3 regions of the Bacillus sp. FJAT-27231 genome follow, and region 3 is predicted to be linked to each of the others. Evidence: riboswitches for the same ligand, from Rfam matches in the RefSeq annotation. Region 3 holds a riboswitch; each other region holds the start of a gene.

Region 1 (4,287 bases), 1.6 Mb from region 3:
GCTTCAGCTGGTTCATATCCATTAGAAGGGAACCATTCCGAATAAATTTGTTTCCAAGTTTCTATAATAGCACTGGGGACTGGTCCTTCTACTTCAAAAACAACCCACTTAGCTGCTGGGAAATGAATAGCTGGCCATTCAGCCGATAGGTCTTCCGCGTTGCATTCCACAGCAATCCAATAGTCCGTTGTATTTTCTTTTTCATTAAAGTTCGAACAAATTCCTAACAACCCTTTAATGTCTCCATTGTTTAATTGCAGCAAGCGGTCAGAAGTTCCATTTCTATTCATCTCCTCCCAAAATTCCGGTATGCCGGGAATTCCGACGTTCTCGGTGTTATTGGCAAATAGGCGTTTCATTCCTACTGCTTTGAAAGCATCTCGTGTGACGATACGATAGTTCATTGGTTCTGCTCCTTTCAAATTCACTTGAATTGCAAGACGGTTATAAGATCGCAGCTTTCCGACTTCTTTCCGAACTTCACTCGGTGCTATACCGTGCTGCTTACGAAAAGCTTTTGAGAAAGATTCCGGAGTGTCATAGCCATACTTCAAGGCAAGGTCGATTATTTTAATGCTAGTATTAGACAATTCTTGGGCTGCTAATGTTAAGCGGCGGCGACGCAAATATTCACCAACGGACATATCAGTCAAAATCATGAACGTACGCTGAAAGTGAAAAGGAGAAATATTCGCCTGTTTGGCAATCTCTTCTATGGTGATTTTGTCTGTTAAGTGTTCTTCCATATAATCAATTGCCTTTTGCAAGGATTCTACTAATGCCATAGCCTTCAACTCCTTAATCTAATTATAATCATTGCTTTGTTTTCATCCTGTTATTTTGTGCTCTCAGGGGACAGCTTGAATGATAGAGCCATCATCTTTTGGGAATAATTATGTGAATATAATTTTTTGCGAGATCGCTGATTAAAACAACCTAGAAAATAATTTTCTTACGGGGAGTATTGACCCTGATATCATTTTCCTATAAGATTCTTATGATATTATCATTATTTTGTTTGCGATGATAGAACGTCAACCTAATGATAAAGGCAAACTTATCGAAAGGTAAGGACGCAAAGCCACGGGTCTAAGATTGGTTAAATTATGATAGCCGGGCTGCCAAATAGGAAAATTAGTACCCTATTTGGTGACAATACGTTTAAAAGTAGGGGGCTAGTTATGCAAGAAGAATTAAAAGAAAATATTCAAAAATTTTACACTTTAATGGAGGCTTATCCAGATACTCCTGATTCAGCGTTTGATTTTGTTGTTTTTTTACGATCATTCCTTAGGATAAAATCACCACTTCCTTTGCCAACAACAGAGGTTATGACAGTCCTTAAAATACATAAACCAGCGGTGTTTTTTTCTTTAAGAGGAATGGCAAAGTAGAATGACATGCTCGGATTTTTAACCGCGCTATCGACCGATTTTGAAGCGGCCGAGCAAAAACTAAAAGGCTTATTGGAAATGAATTAAATAATCAATATAAATTGCCAGCTTTTTATAAAAACGGCACTGAGAAAGGAAAAAAATACAAAGCTGAATTAAAAATTTCATAAAGCAGCCGAAGGAAAGACGTGGGTATATACAATGGCAGCCAGTACGTTACGATGTGCTGGCTTTTTAAGCTTGCAGCAGCCTAACTAAATGTCTTTCTGTTGATAGAGGTGCTTGTTTCAGCGGGCGGATTTATTTAGCAGAAGAAAGAGGCAATATACACGGATAGACAAATGATTGACCTGAATGATTTTATTGATATAATTCTTACAGTATTATTATTTTGTATATAATAATACTAAATTATTTTTAATGATAAAGGCAAACTTATCGAAAGGTAAGGACGCAAAGCCACGGGTCTAAGGTTCACAAGCTCTGAACAATGACAGCCGGGCTGCCAAGTAGGAATAGGCTTCCTTATTTGGGTAATTACACGATTGAAGGTAGGGACCAAACTTGATGGAAGAGAACAAAGAACTAAGCAAAAGCATTCAACAATTTTATGAGTTATTAAAGAGGTGTCCAGATAATACCGAAGCTGCTTATGATTTTGTAGCTTACTTACGATCCTTATTAAAAATACAATCGAAAGTGCCTTTGCCAGCTAATGAAATTATGACGCTATTAAAAAAATATAAACCTCATGTGTTTTATACGTTAAAGAAAATGGCTAAAAAGAATTTGATGCTCAATATTTTGACTGGAGTACCTGCAAATGTAGACGCTGCTGAAGAAAGGCTAAAAAAACTAGCCAATAGTTAATGATTCAATAAACACTACACCTCGAAACACATAAACAATCAATCTAAAAACAAGTCATTAAAGCTAGCTGTCTGGCATAAAACCAAAACAGAAAGAGGCATCACTCTTAGAAGAGGTGCCTCTTTCTGTTTTCCGGCAGATAGGGGAGGACCTTCCCGAGAAAACAGAGAGAACTTATAATAATATCAAATTTCAATGTGTGAAAAATTCAAATATTGACAAACCTAATTCTAAACGATTAGCAGCCTTAGTTTTAATGAGCCTTTCTTTAAATAGTCATATCTATCGGTTTTCAGTTAACCTGTATTGCCTATTTTCCAATAATCCTTATTAAGGAAAAGAATACATTATCATTAGGTTATATAAAAAGGTAGCGATCTGGGGCATTAGGCGGATCAGAATTCTCAAGCAGTTCCTTCTGCCTTAGTTGTATTAGGTTAGGCATTGGCAAAGAGGGAGAGCCGCCTGTTCACAATCCTCGTATGCATCAACAGGAAGAAATGTTCAAATACGGTTCGGCCTTACATGCCAATGTGGTGATGGAATGGTTCCCAACATAGATAAAAATAAGATTAATTAATAAATAAACCGAGAAGTATTGTATATAAACTTCTCGGTTTATTTATTCTTACAAACTTCGGCGGTATACAGCCGGGATTTATATCTTTACATGCTAATGAAAATCGGTGTTACGGAATAGGGGAAGAAGCCCAGTCTATCGATTTTCTTCTTCCTACATAAAAGAGCTTGGCTGCAGCTTTACGCAAAATGAAAAGAATTAAAAAGCAATCTTTATTCCGAATAGCCTTTTCAACGAAGTATGTATTGCTAATCATGTTTGGGATCATTTATATAGAGCAAAAATGATTGATTTCTGTTTTCTCAATTCCTTATAAAAACTGAAACTAACTTAGCGTGGAGAACTATGTGCTGTGAATAACTGAAAAATGAATGGCATTGGGTCGGAAGAGGGAGCTATAAATTAGGCTTTCGTTCTATTTTGTAATAAGTAAAATTTTTTATTTTTTACCTGAATAATAAGGAACGACGAAAGTGACACCTTCTAAAGAACCAGTAACGGATTAAAAGGTGTTTAAGAAAACGATTATGGGTGGTGCTCACCATTTTCGCTGCTAATGACAGAGCATAACAGCAAAATATCTTGATGAATTTCTTTCCTAATGGACTCTTTTGGACAGCCATAGTACTCATCTATTAACTTACCTAGCTCCTTCATGAATATAACCAATTCAGAGTCAGAAATCATCCGAAGTCCTCCTTTACTACCTAGGTAATTAAGTCTATATTACCATTCGATTTAGAGTGAAGACAAGTTAGAGGGAGTAAACAGACCTATATAAGGGAGGGGAAATAGCCATGCCCTTTCATCCGAATAGAAAACGCCAAAAAACAGGCGTTTTAATTACTTTTTATTGATCTTGCCATCATTGCCCTTATCAATTCCGGTTGCGTTATTAATGGTTTGCATAATTAAATTTAGCCCTTGGTCCATTGCATTCATTGAATCAGCTTTTTGACCAATTTTTTTATCCTTTGTCTGTCTTTTCATCCTTACCACTCCTTAACATATAGTGTTTGCTGCAGGCTGAAAAATATTCACAAGAAGTAAAAGGGTAAATAAATTACATTGACATTTTTAATGGTTAATTGTTAACCTTTTATAAAATAAAGTTTACAAAAGTGTAATTCGTAGAAGCAGGGGGATTACATGAACAAACGACAAGGATAGGAGATAGACGTATGCAGCAGGAAAGATATTATAGCGTGAGAATGAGAGCGGCTAGGAATGAAACCCATGAAGGCGACGGAAAGCACATCTCTGGAGGAGAGCTGCTTTCCACCTACAATAATATAAAACAAGCTGTAAACGCTTTATTGGATAAGGCTTTAATTCATTCGCGAGGGAATCCCGATTTTATGCAGATTCAGTTTGAGGCGATTACTGAACCTATTGAGTGTATTCCTCCACTTACAATTAAAACGCATGAAGTAGAGTCGGCAG
Region 2 (4,287 bases), 2.1 Mb from region 3:
AGTTTTTCTGCAGAAGAGGAAATGTTCATGAAATCTTCTACTGTTACATGAACTTGTTGCTGGCTATGTTCAACATTCTCCTGTTCACGTGTTATGCCATTTGTAATTTTTGCGATTTCTCTTGTGATTCCTTCGATATTGTCCCGGACTTCGATAATAGAATTCTCCACACTAATGGAAAGCTTTCGAACTTCTTTAGCGACTACATCAAACCCTCGGCCATGCTCGCCAGCGCGAGCTGCCTCTATTGCGGCATTTAGCGCTAATAAATTGGTTTGGGCCGCAATCTCACGAATGGTTTTTACAATACTTTGGATGGCCTTCGTTTGTTGTTGAAGATCATCCAAAGTATGGGTGTTTTCTAAAGAGATTTCTGCAATTTTATTAATCGTCAGGAGCAGTTCTTGACTGCGGTTAATGCCGGTTTCGGAGCTTACGCTGAGCACTTCTGCCATCTCCTGTAATTCATCTGCCACTTGGGAGACGATGTTTTGTCTTTTCGTTATATCGGTTGCTACTTTTAAAATGCCGATAACGCTTCTTTCTTCTAGATCGCGTATAGGCATATACGTTGCTTCTAGCCAGACACGATTCCCCTTTGCATCTATTCGTTCAATTTTATCTTGAAAGCTTTTGCCGAAAGTTAAATCCCGCCAAAATCGCTCATAACCCGGACTAGTGGAAAAATGAGAGAAACATAGCTCCTTGTGATGCATACCGAGCATTTTTTCTCTGGTGTAACCCATTGTTTCAGAGAACTTATCGTTTACATAGGATACACGACGATTAAGATCAAACTGGATCATAGCCAAATTATTTTCCATTGCTTTAAGAACAAGTGTATTATTTATTTCTTCTTGCTGTTTTACCATTCCGATTCTCCTCTAAAATGAAATTGTAGGTCACCTTCATAGTCTAGCCAATTGTGTGCGGCATTCGAGAAAATCTTCCCACATCTTAAGAAACAAATCCAAGAGATATGGATCAAATTGTCTTCCTCTTCCTTCTTCTAAAATCTTTTTGACTTTTTCAGCGGAGAGAGCATCCTTATAGACACGTTTGGATAATAAAGCATCGAATACATCTACAATAGCTACAATTCGTCCTTCCAATGGGATGGCTTCACCTGCAATCCCATTTGGATATCCTTTTCCATTCCACCACTCATGGTGTGTATAAGCAATTGTCGCGGCCATTTGAATAACAGGCAGTTCCAAGTTCGATAAAATGCGATGGCCGATAAGAGAATGTGTTTTCATCGATTCCCATTCTTCATTCGTCAGTTTAGCTGGCTTATTCAGAATGGAATCTGGAATCCCTACTTTTCCTATATCGTGAAAGCGGGCAGCAAGTGAAATATTCTCAACGAATTGCTCATCTTTTCCAATAAGCTTTGCCAGCATTCCTGATAAAACACCAATTCGATAGACGTGCGTGCCGGTATCATCATCGCGAAACTCTGCTAATTTCAATAATCTGTCCAGTGTGTCGAATAATATTTTTGATTCCTTTGTCGTATCTTGCATCACGAGAAGAGAGCGTGACAGATCAAAAATATTGTTAACAGAAAATGGCCTTACTTTGTAATAGTGGGGCACCTTTTCTTCCATTTCTAATGTTAACGTAGCATGATCTCTTTTATTTAAAAGCGGGCATTCTGTACAAGGGACCGCTCGGTTAAAAATCAGTTCATAGCACCGGCTTCCAAAGTTTTGAGGAAATATAGTATTTGATTTTTTCGTATCTAACAATTTCTGCATTTTATTATTGACCCAAGTAATTTGGCCAAAATCGGTCGAACTAATTTCATAGGCGTAAACATCAAGAAATTGAAAATTTTGTAGAAACTGATAAGGCTGGACCGTTTCTTGTATTAAAGATTTAATGAATTTATAAAGACGATCAAAGGCTGTTATATAATTAAAAAGTTTCGGATCAAGAGAATGGTTTTCATTTGAGAGGAAAACTTTTTTCAACGCTTCCTCTAAACAGTCTCCAATCATCTGAAAATGCTGGTGAGAGATTTTATTATTGATAATTAAGCGGCTCCAATCTTGAATAAGACGATAGAAAATTTCTGGCTTGCGGTACACTCGCTCTTGGAAAAACTGAACAACTAGGCTGCTAATATAGATAAAATAATCTTTACTGTACATAAGAGTGCGTAGAGATTCATGATTTCTAATTCTTTCTGCCAAGAGATCCTGGAACAGTTCACTAAGATTTGATGCTTGAAACGAAATAAGACCGCTAAATTCATCTAAACAGATAAGATCCTCATCTGTAAGACCATTCTCATACTGAATTTTTTTGAGTTCATATCTTAAAGGGTGTACGGCTCGATCCAGTTCAAATTCATTATAGGCTTCCATCGTCAGCTGCATATCAAAAGAGAAAAGGGCCTGCAAAGCATTAATAAAAGGCACGAGCTTTTCATGCAATATAGACTGGCCGATTTCTGTAATGACATTTATATATTTAGCATAAGTCGCAAGATACCATTGAAGGTTTAGTCCTATTTTAGAATGAACTTTTCCTATAGTCAGACGACCCTTAATATAAGTGTCGTCGATCATTCCAGTTAAACACTGTTCTAGATAGCGGCATTGTGCCCGCTTTAATCTTTCGAGAGTAGAGTGTTCATCAATAATTTCCCCTAAACTTTCAATCATATAAATTTCTTCATATAATCTGTCAACAATTTCAGGTATAAAGGGGGCTAAAACGTCTTGTTGTTCGTTGATACGTTGAAGTTTTTCTGAGGTAATGCCAATAAACTGTATCTGTTCTAATCTCTTAGGATCTGAGACTTTTATTCTGTTTAATTTGGCACTTTTAGACATAGCCATAAAACGTCCTCCTAGAGTTAAATTTTATGGTCGGTTGCGCTACCGGCTCCCAATCACCCAAAGCGCCCAAATGCAGATGATCTTTCTTTGCCTCCATAGATCTTTAAGATGGTGTATAGATAAATAATATACCAATTTATGAAAAAAATGTAGAACTTTATTCTTATATTTTAAAGAAGTAACGCATTAATCCTTCATGCAGTAAAACGTGAGTAAGTAAAAAACATTCTGTCTGAAAGTGTCGTTAGTAAGCAGAATAGCGGTTATCATTGTTGGCTATACTCTATAAAATAATCTTTAAGTATCAAAAAGGAGAACAGAGGCGATATGGCAGACTATTTGGAAGTTACTTTACGAACCGTTCTTGCTTTTGGAATGTTATTTGTTGCCGCAAGATTTTTAGGAAAACAAACCATTTCCAAGATGACGTATTTTGATTTTATTGCGTCCATTACCATTGGCGCTATTATTGCTAACCTTTCCTTTAATGTAGCTTTGAAAACACACCACCTGGTGATTGCGTTTACTGAATTTGTTTTAATCGCTTTTTTAATTGCGTTTCTTTCATTAAAAAATAGAAAAGCTAGAAAGTTTTTCGCAGGAGATCCGACTGTTATTATTCAAAATGGGAAAATATTAGAGAAAAATATGGAGAAAATGCGTTATACTTTAGACTATTTAAACCAACAGTTGAGAGAGAAAGATGTTTTTAATATCGATGAGGTTCTATTCGCTATTATTGAAACAAATGGAACGCTCACTGTTTTGAAGAAACCAGAATTCCGTAATGTAATAAAGCAAGACTTAACAATAGCTGTTCAGCCAGAAAAGGCGCTTCCGATAGAGCTTGTAATGGACGGTGAAATTATACATGCTAACTTCGTGCAGAATAACTTAAAATCTAGCTGGCTGGGATCTCAATTGAAAAAACGCGGCTTACAACTAAGTGAAGTTGTATATGCGGTTCTAGCTGCTAATGGAAAGGTATATATCGATACATACAAGGATCATATTCACTCTCCTGTAGATGAAGAGCCGTCTGAATAAAAACAAAAGATATTCAATACATTAACAACTACGTTTTAAAGCTTTTAATTTCTTTTATTTTGTCTTTACAAATGGTTTTTCCGAGAGTATAGTAGCTATTATCAATTTAATATTTACATAAAATCGACCTTATATTGCTTAATCCTTATGGAGTGGGGGACCCATCTTTGTGCATAGCACTCGGGGTGAATCCTTCGTTAGAGGGTAGGGCTACTTTCAAAGTCCGAGTCCGACAGCTAACCCCATCAGCGTTTTGGAAGGAGGTTTGCTTTGTGTTGTTTGTAGGAACACTGAGTAAGGCCTTGGTGTTCTTTTTGTGTTTTTAAAAAGGCAGCGTTATAGCATTATTTCTTTTTAAAGAAAATTATGATGAGGAAATGAAGGGATCGTA
Region 3 (4,287 bases):
AGTACAATAGGGATGTCGATTTTCAGCTTGTTTGCCATTGCATGTATTTCGTCATTTATTTCGTGACATCTAATGAGGATTTCTTCTTCTAATTCTTTGCTTATTTCCTCTATTGACACTTTCATATGATCACCTACGGAAATTTAAACTATTTCAGATCGACGATGGCTTCGGTTTTATCCATTCACAAAGGTGCAAGGTTAAGTAAGCTTGTCTATCCTCAAAATTAAAGATAGAAGACTTTGAGTATGGTCATCGAGGGGGAGACTGCTGACATTCTTCAGATCACTTTGTTATATTTTACATTTTATCAGATTGTCACTTGGTATTGATACTACGATATTAACCAAAGTCTATTCATTTCGTTGTATCACGTGTAGAGGAAAAGACCGTTTGGCAAACGACAGGGGAAGGAGAACCCCATCATGAAGAAACGTCTAGATAGGGTCACTAAGGAATTTAGAGAGGTCTTTCAAAAACAGTTAGCACTTCTTGAAAACCAAGTTGCTGGCAAAGAGCTGTTGAGTGATTACCAGAAAAAATACTTAATTGAACTTTTTTATACTGGTCTTGTTTTAACCGTTTTAAGGCTTCCTGTGTGAGTTCTTTGGCTATCCCCGATTTTCTATATGGAGAGAAAACGTAAATATCAAGAAGGTATCCAATTTCTTCAAAGGAATAAAGATCAATATTTGTCCCGACTAGGATCCATCCTAATAGGGTATTTTCTTTCTCGGCTACCAAATAGTAAGCTCCATTTTCAAGAGCAGGTTTGAATATCTCGCTTATAATATTGTCCCGACTAGGTTTAAGGTATCCCATTGAACCTTCTTCGATCACCTCTTGTGAAAAATTTAAAATAAAATCGATCTCTTTCTGATTGGCTTTTCTAATAATCATGTATGTGCCTCCTTATTACCGAGGAAATTAGAGAGGAAATAAAGTGATTTTACCTGATTATTATCATATGGATGCTTAATTGTTTTGCTATAGGCAAATGAATGTAAATCCAGCTTTAACTAGGTACACATCAAATTCTCCTTCGGCATATTACGATGAAAGGCACTGTATGTAAATAAGGTTTTTAAGAATATTACTAAATAAAAAACATGGCTATCAGCTCTGAAAATAACAAGAGGCTGACCAATAAGTCCAGCCTCTTGTGTTGCTTGGTTATTTTTTTAAGACGGCAGTTGCCTCATAATCTTTTTTAGCAGAATTGTAAGTCACCGTAACGTTATAGACAAATCCTCCAATTTGATAATCTTTTGAGGATGAATTTTGATTTTGAGTACCTGGGTTTGCGATATTGCCTTCTAATACTTTATCGTTTTCAGTTTTCGTTGAATGATCGGAATAAACGATGGTATATGTTGCCGATATCTTAAACTGATTGCTGTTTTGAGCTTGTAGAGTCAGCTTTAAATTGCTTAACTCGACAGGAACCACTTCAACAGCCGGAGCAGCAGGTACGGCAAATTCGTGAGTCTTTGGTATCGTTCCAAACCCGTCAGAGAGAGCATGAGAAACTGTATTGGTCTGACCTGGCTGCAAACCGGTTTTCGTTACCGATTCAGTCGTGGTACGGTCTTTACTATCAGTAACTAAAATATTAAAAGTTGCTGAATAGGTTTTAGTATTTGTATCAAACTCCCAAGTTAGAGCTTCTTGTGAAAATTTAAAATCTTGAATGGCAGTCGGAACCTCAATGGCTTTCCCTAGAACGGTCACTTCTGATTCAACACCGTTCACAGCCAATGTCTTTGCGGTGATGACAGGATCACCCACTGACCAGTTTTGAACCTCATTATAGGACAAAGTGAATTCATTAACAGAGCGATTATAAGAAGTCCATTCTGTATCTTCAGCAACAGTCGATGTGACATAAGGGATATGAACTTTTTGGCTTACCGTAGGTGCACTTGTATGAATGCTGCCAGCGTTCTTCCCATTCGCGTAAATGGTATAGGCAGAAATCGCAAACTCTTTATCACCTTTGAGAGCCGAAACATCAACCGTTGCTTCATATTTCCACTGTGTATCTCCAACCTTAGTAACGGTTATATTTTTTGCTCCTGGAATTGTTACTACCAATTGAGGCCCATCAATAAGGACTGTACCGGTTAATTGAATTTCTTTCGCAAATCTTGGCACCGTGATCTCATCGAAACTAATAACTCCAGTCTGAACATTTTGCTCTGTACGCCCAGTTTGTTTTGTCTCAACCTTTGGAGCAGCAGCCATAACAGCATTACCGAGTCCAAAAACTAGAGAGCTAGCTACAACAGTAGAAATAACTTTTTTTGAATAGACTTTTAGCATCAATTAGTATTCTCCTCTTAAATAGTATTTTTTTAAATAAGAGGGTCGGTTACACTACTTGCTCCACATAGTCCAAGTGTCCAAATAAAGACTATGCTTCATAGCATCCCTTAAAGGAGGTTCGTTTTCCATATAACCTAAGTACCCTGGTAAAGGATATACTTCAACGTTTATCCGCCAATGATTGGTTTGAGATGAATAAGTGATCATTTCAACCAATGTTGCAAGTAATTGATGTACTGATACGATCCGTGGCCACTTCGATATATCGAACATCTCATACATAAAATTATTATAAATGGAATTTTAGGCTAAAAGAACTAATTTCCATCGACAAAATGAATCAACAATTTTCAAATCTATCGTTAATTGTCATACTGTATATGATTTCGTCGGTCAACATTTTAATATTCTTCAATCGGTGATAGGCGCAATGATAATGGAGATATAGTTTATATTCTTAATCTGAGGGTGTATAAACCTTTAAGCAGAGGGTAAATCTTTTAATGATTTCCTTTTTTCCCTATTACCCTTTAGGGTTTATCTGTCATTTTCTTCTATTAATTTAGCAGAGGATGAAGGGTTCATAGTAAAGCCTTTTCAGAAAAATAGACCTTGTTTTTTCCATTGAATCCGATTATAGTGAAATGGCAATGACAACTGTCAAGACACCGGAGGTAAAGATGATGGCAGAAAGAACAATTTCACAGAGAAAGCTTCTCGGCATTGCAGGGCTCGGCTGGATGTTTGATGCACTAGATGTTGGGATGCTTTCGTTTATTATTGCAGCCCTGAAAGCAGAGTGGGGACTGACACCAGAACAGATGGGATGGATCGGCAGTGTGAACTCCATCGGAATGGCTGTTGGCGCACTCCTTTTCGGTCTATGGGCAGATCGGATTGGCAGGAAGAATATATTCATTATTACGTTAGTACTGTTTTCGCTTGCGAGCGGTATCTCTGCTTTAACGACGACCCTTTTTGCCTTCTTAGTTCTACGCTTTTTTATTGGCATGGGGCTTGGTGGAGAATTACCTGTCGCCTCAACGCTCGTTTCAGAAAGTGTATCGGCGAAAGAGCGCGGACGAGTGGTTGTGTTGCTTGAAAGCTTTTGGGCACTTGGCTGGCTGATTGCCGCACTTATTTCCTATTTTATTATTCCGTCATATGGCTGGAGAGTAGCTCTTATCCTTGGTGCTTTACCTGCTTTTTATGCTATTTATTTGCGGCTAAAGCTTCCGGATTCTCCGGCATTTTCACCGAAAAAAGCGGAGAGACGGTCAATTGGTCAAAACGTCCGAGATGTTTGGTCGAAGACATACGCACGCTCTACCTTCGTGCTTTGGATGGTCTGGTTCACGGTCGTTTTTTCATACTATGGAATGTTCCTGTGGCTGCCAAGTGTGATGGTCATGAAAGGGTTTAGTATGATTCAAAGTTTCGAATATGTATTAATCATGACTCTAGCGCAGCTGCCAGGTTATTTTACAGCTGCATGGCTCATCGAACGAATGGGAAGAAAGTTTGTGCTTGTCACCTATTTGTTAGGGACGGCGGGTTCTGCGCTTATTTTCGGCAATGCAGAAACGACGGCAGTTCTTATCGTGTCAGGTATCTTTTTATCCTTCTTCAACCTCGGAGCATGGGGGGCGTTATATGCCTACACTCCTGAACAGTATCCAGCTGTCATTCGCGGGACAGGGGCCGGTATGGCTGCCTCGATCGGGCGTGTAGGCGGGATCCTTGGACCGCTTCTTGTTGGTTCACTTGTGGCAGCAGGTAATTCTATTGGCTTCATTTTTGGGCTGTTTTGCGCCAGTATCGTTATTGGTGTACTTACACTTGCATTTCTAGGGAAAGAAACACGGCAGGTCGAGTTAACTTAGACATATACGCTGCTATGGAAAAAGGCTATATTTTTGAATTCATCAATAATAAATTAACAAGCTCCCTTAAGTTTCAATT

The links. A riboswitch is a leader RNA that binds a small molecule or an ion and turns the genes downstream of it on or off. The one in region 3 is predicted to bind cyclic di-GMP.
Region 1: it holds a riboswitch for cyclic di-GMP, as region 3 does, so the genes downstream of both, AC623_RS11760 (hypothetical protein) here and AC623_RS19650 (hypothetical protein) in region 3, are expected to answer to the same signal.
Region 2: it holds a riboswitch for cyclic di-GMP, as region 3 does, so the genes downstream of both, AC623_RS09480 (HD domain-containing phosphohydrolase) here and AC623_RS19650 (hypothetical protein) in region 3, are expected to answer to the same signal.

What each region holds. Positions count from the first base shown of each region.
Region 1 covers NZ_LFZU01000001.1:2,473,792-2,478,078, reverse strand. The annotation lists gene AC623_RS11770 (AraC family transcriptional regulator) at 1-785, opposite strand, end outside; cyclic di-GMP riboswitch class I at 1,041-1,126, shown strand; gene AC623_RS11765 (hypothetical protein) at 1,182-1,394, shown strand; cyclic di-GMP riboswitch class I at 1,813-1,904, shown strand; gene AC623_RS11760 (hypothetical protein) at 1,962-2,264, shown strand; gene AC623_RS21500 (hypothetical protein) at 3,370-3,531, opposite strand; gene AC623_RS21770 (hypothetical protein) at 3,688-3,834, opposite strand; gene bioW (6-carboxyhexanoate--CoA ligase) at 4,026-4,287, shown strand, end outside.
Region 2 covers NZ_LFZU01000001.1:2,027,271-2,031,557, forward strand. The annotation lists partial or broken gene AC623_RS22295 (methyl-accepting chemotaxis protein) at 1-296, opposite strand, end outside; partial or broken gene AC623_RS22300 (PAS domain S-box protein) at 498-872, opposite strand; gene AC623_RS09480 (HD domain-containing phosphohydrolase) at 909-2,849, opposite strand; cyclic di-GMP riboswitch class II at 2,869-2,953, opposite strand; gene AC623_RS09485 (DUF421 domain-containing protein) at 3,177-3,896, shown strand; cyclic di-AMP (ydaO/yuaA leader) riboswitch at 4,022-4,162, shown strand; gene AC623_RS09490 (TrkH family potassium uptake protein) at 4,287-4,287, shown strand, end outside.
Region 3 covers NZ_LFZU01000001.1:4,107,042-4,111,328, reverse strand. The annotation lists gene AC623_RS19660 (LytTR family DNA-binding domain-containing protein) at 1-125, opposite strand, end outside; gene AC623_RS19655 (GNAT family N-acetyltransferase) at 460-900, opposite strand; gene AC623_RS19650 (hypothetical protein) at 1,174-2,325, opposite strand; cyclic di-GMP riboswitch class II at 2,357-2,440, opposite strand; gene AC623_RS19645 (MFS transporter) at 3,009-4,208, shown strand.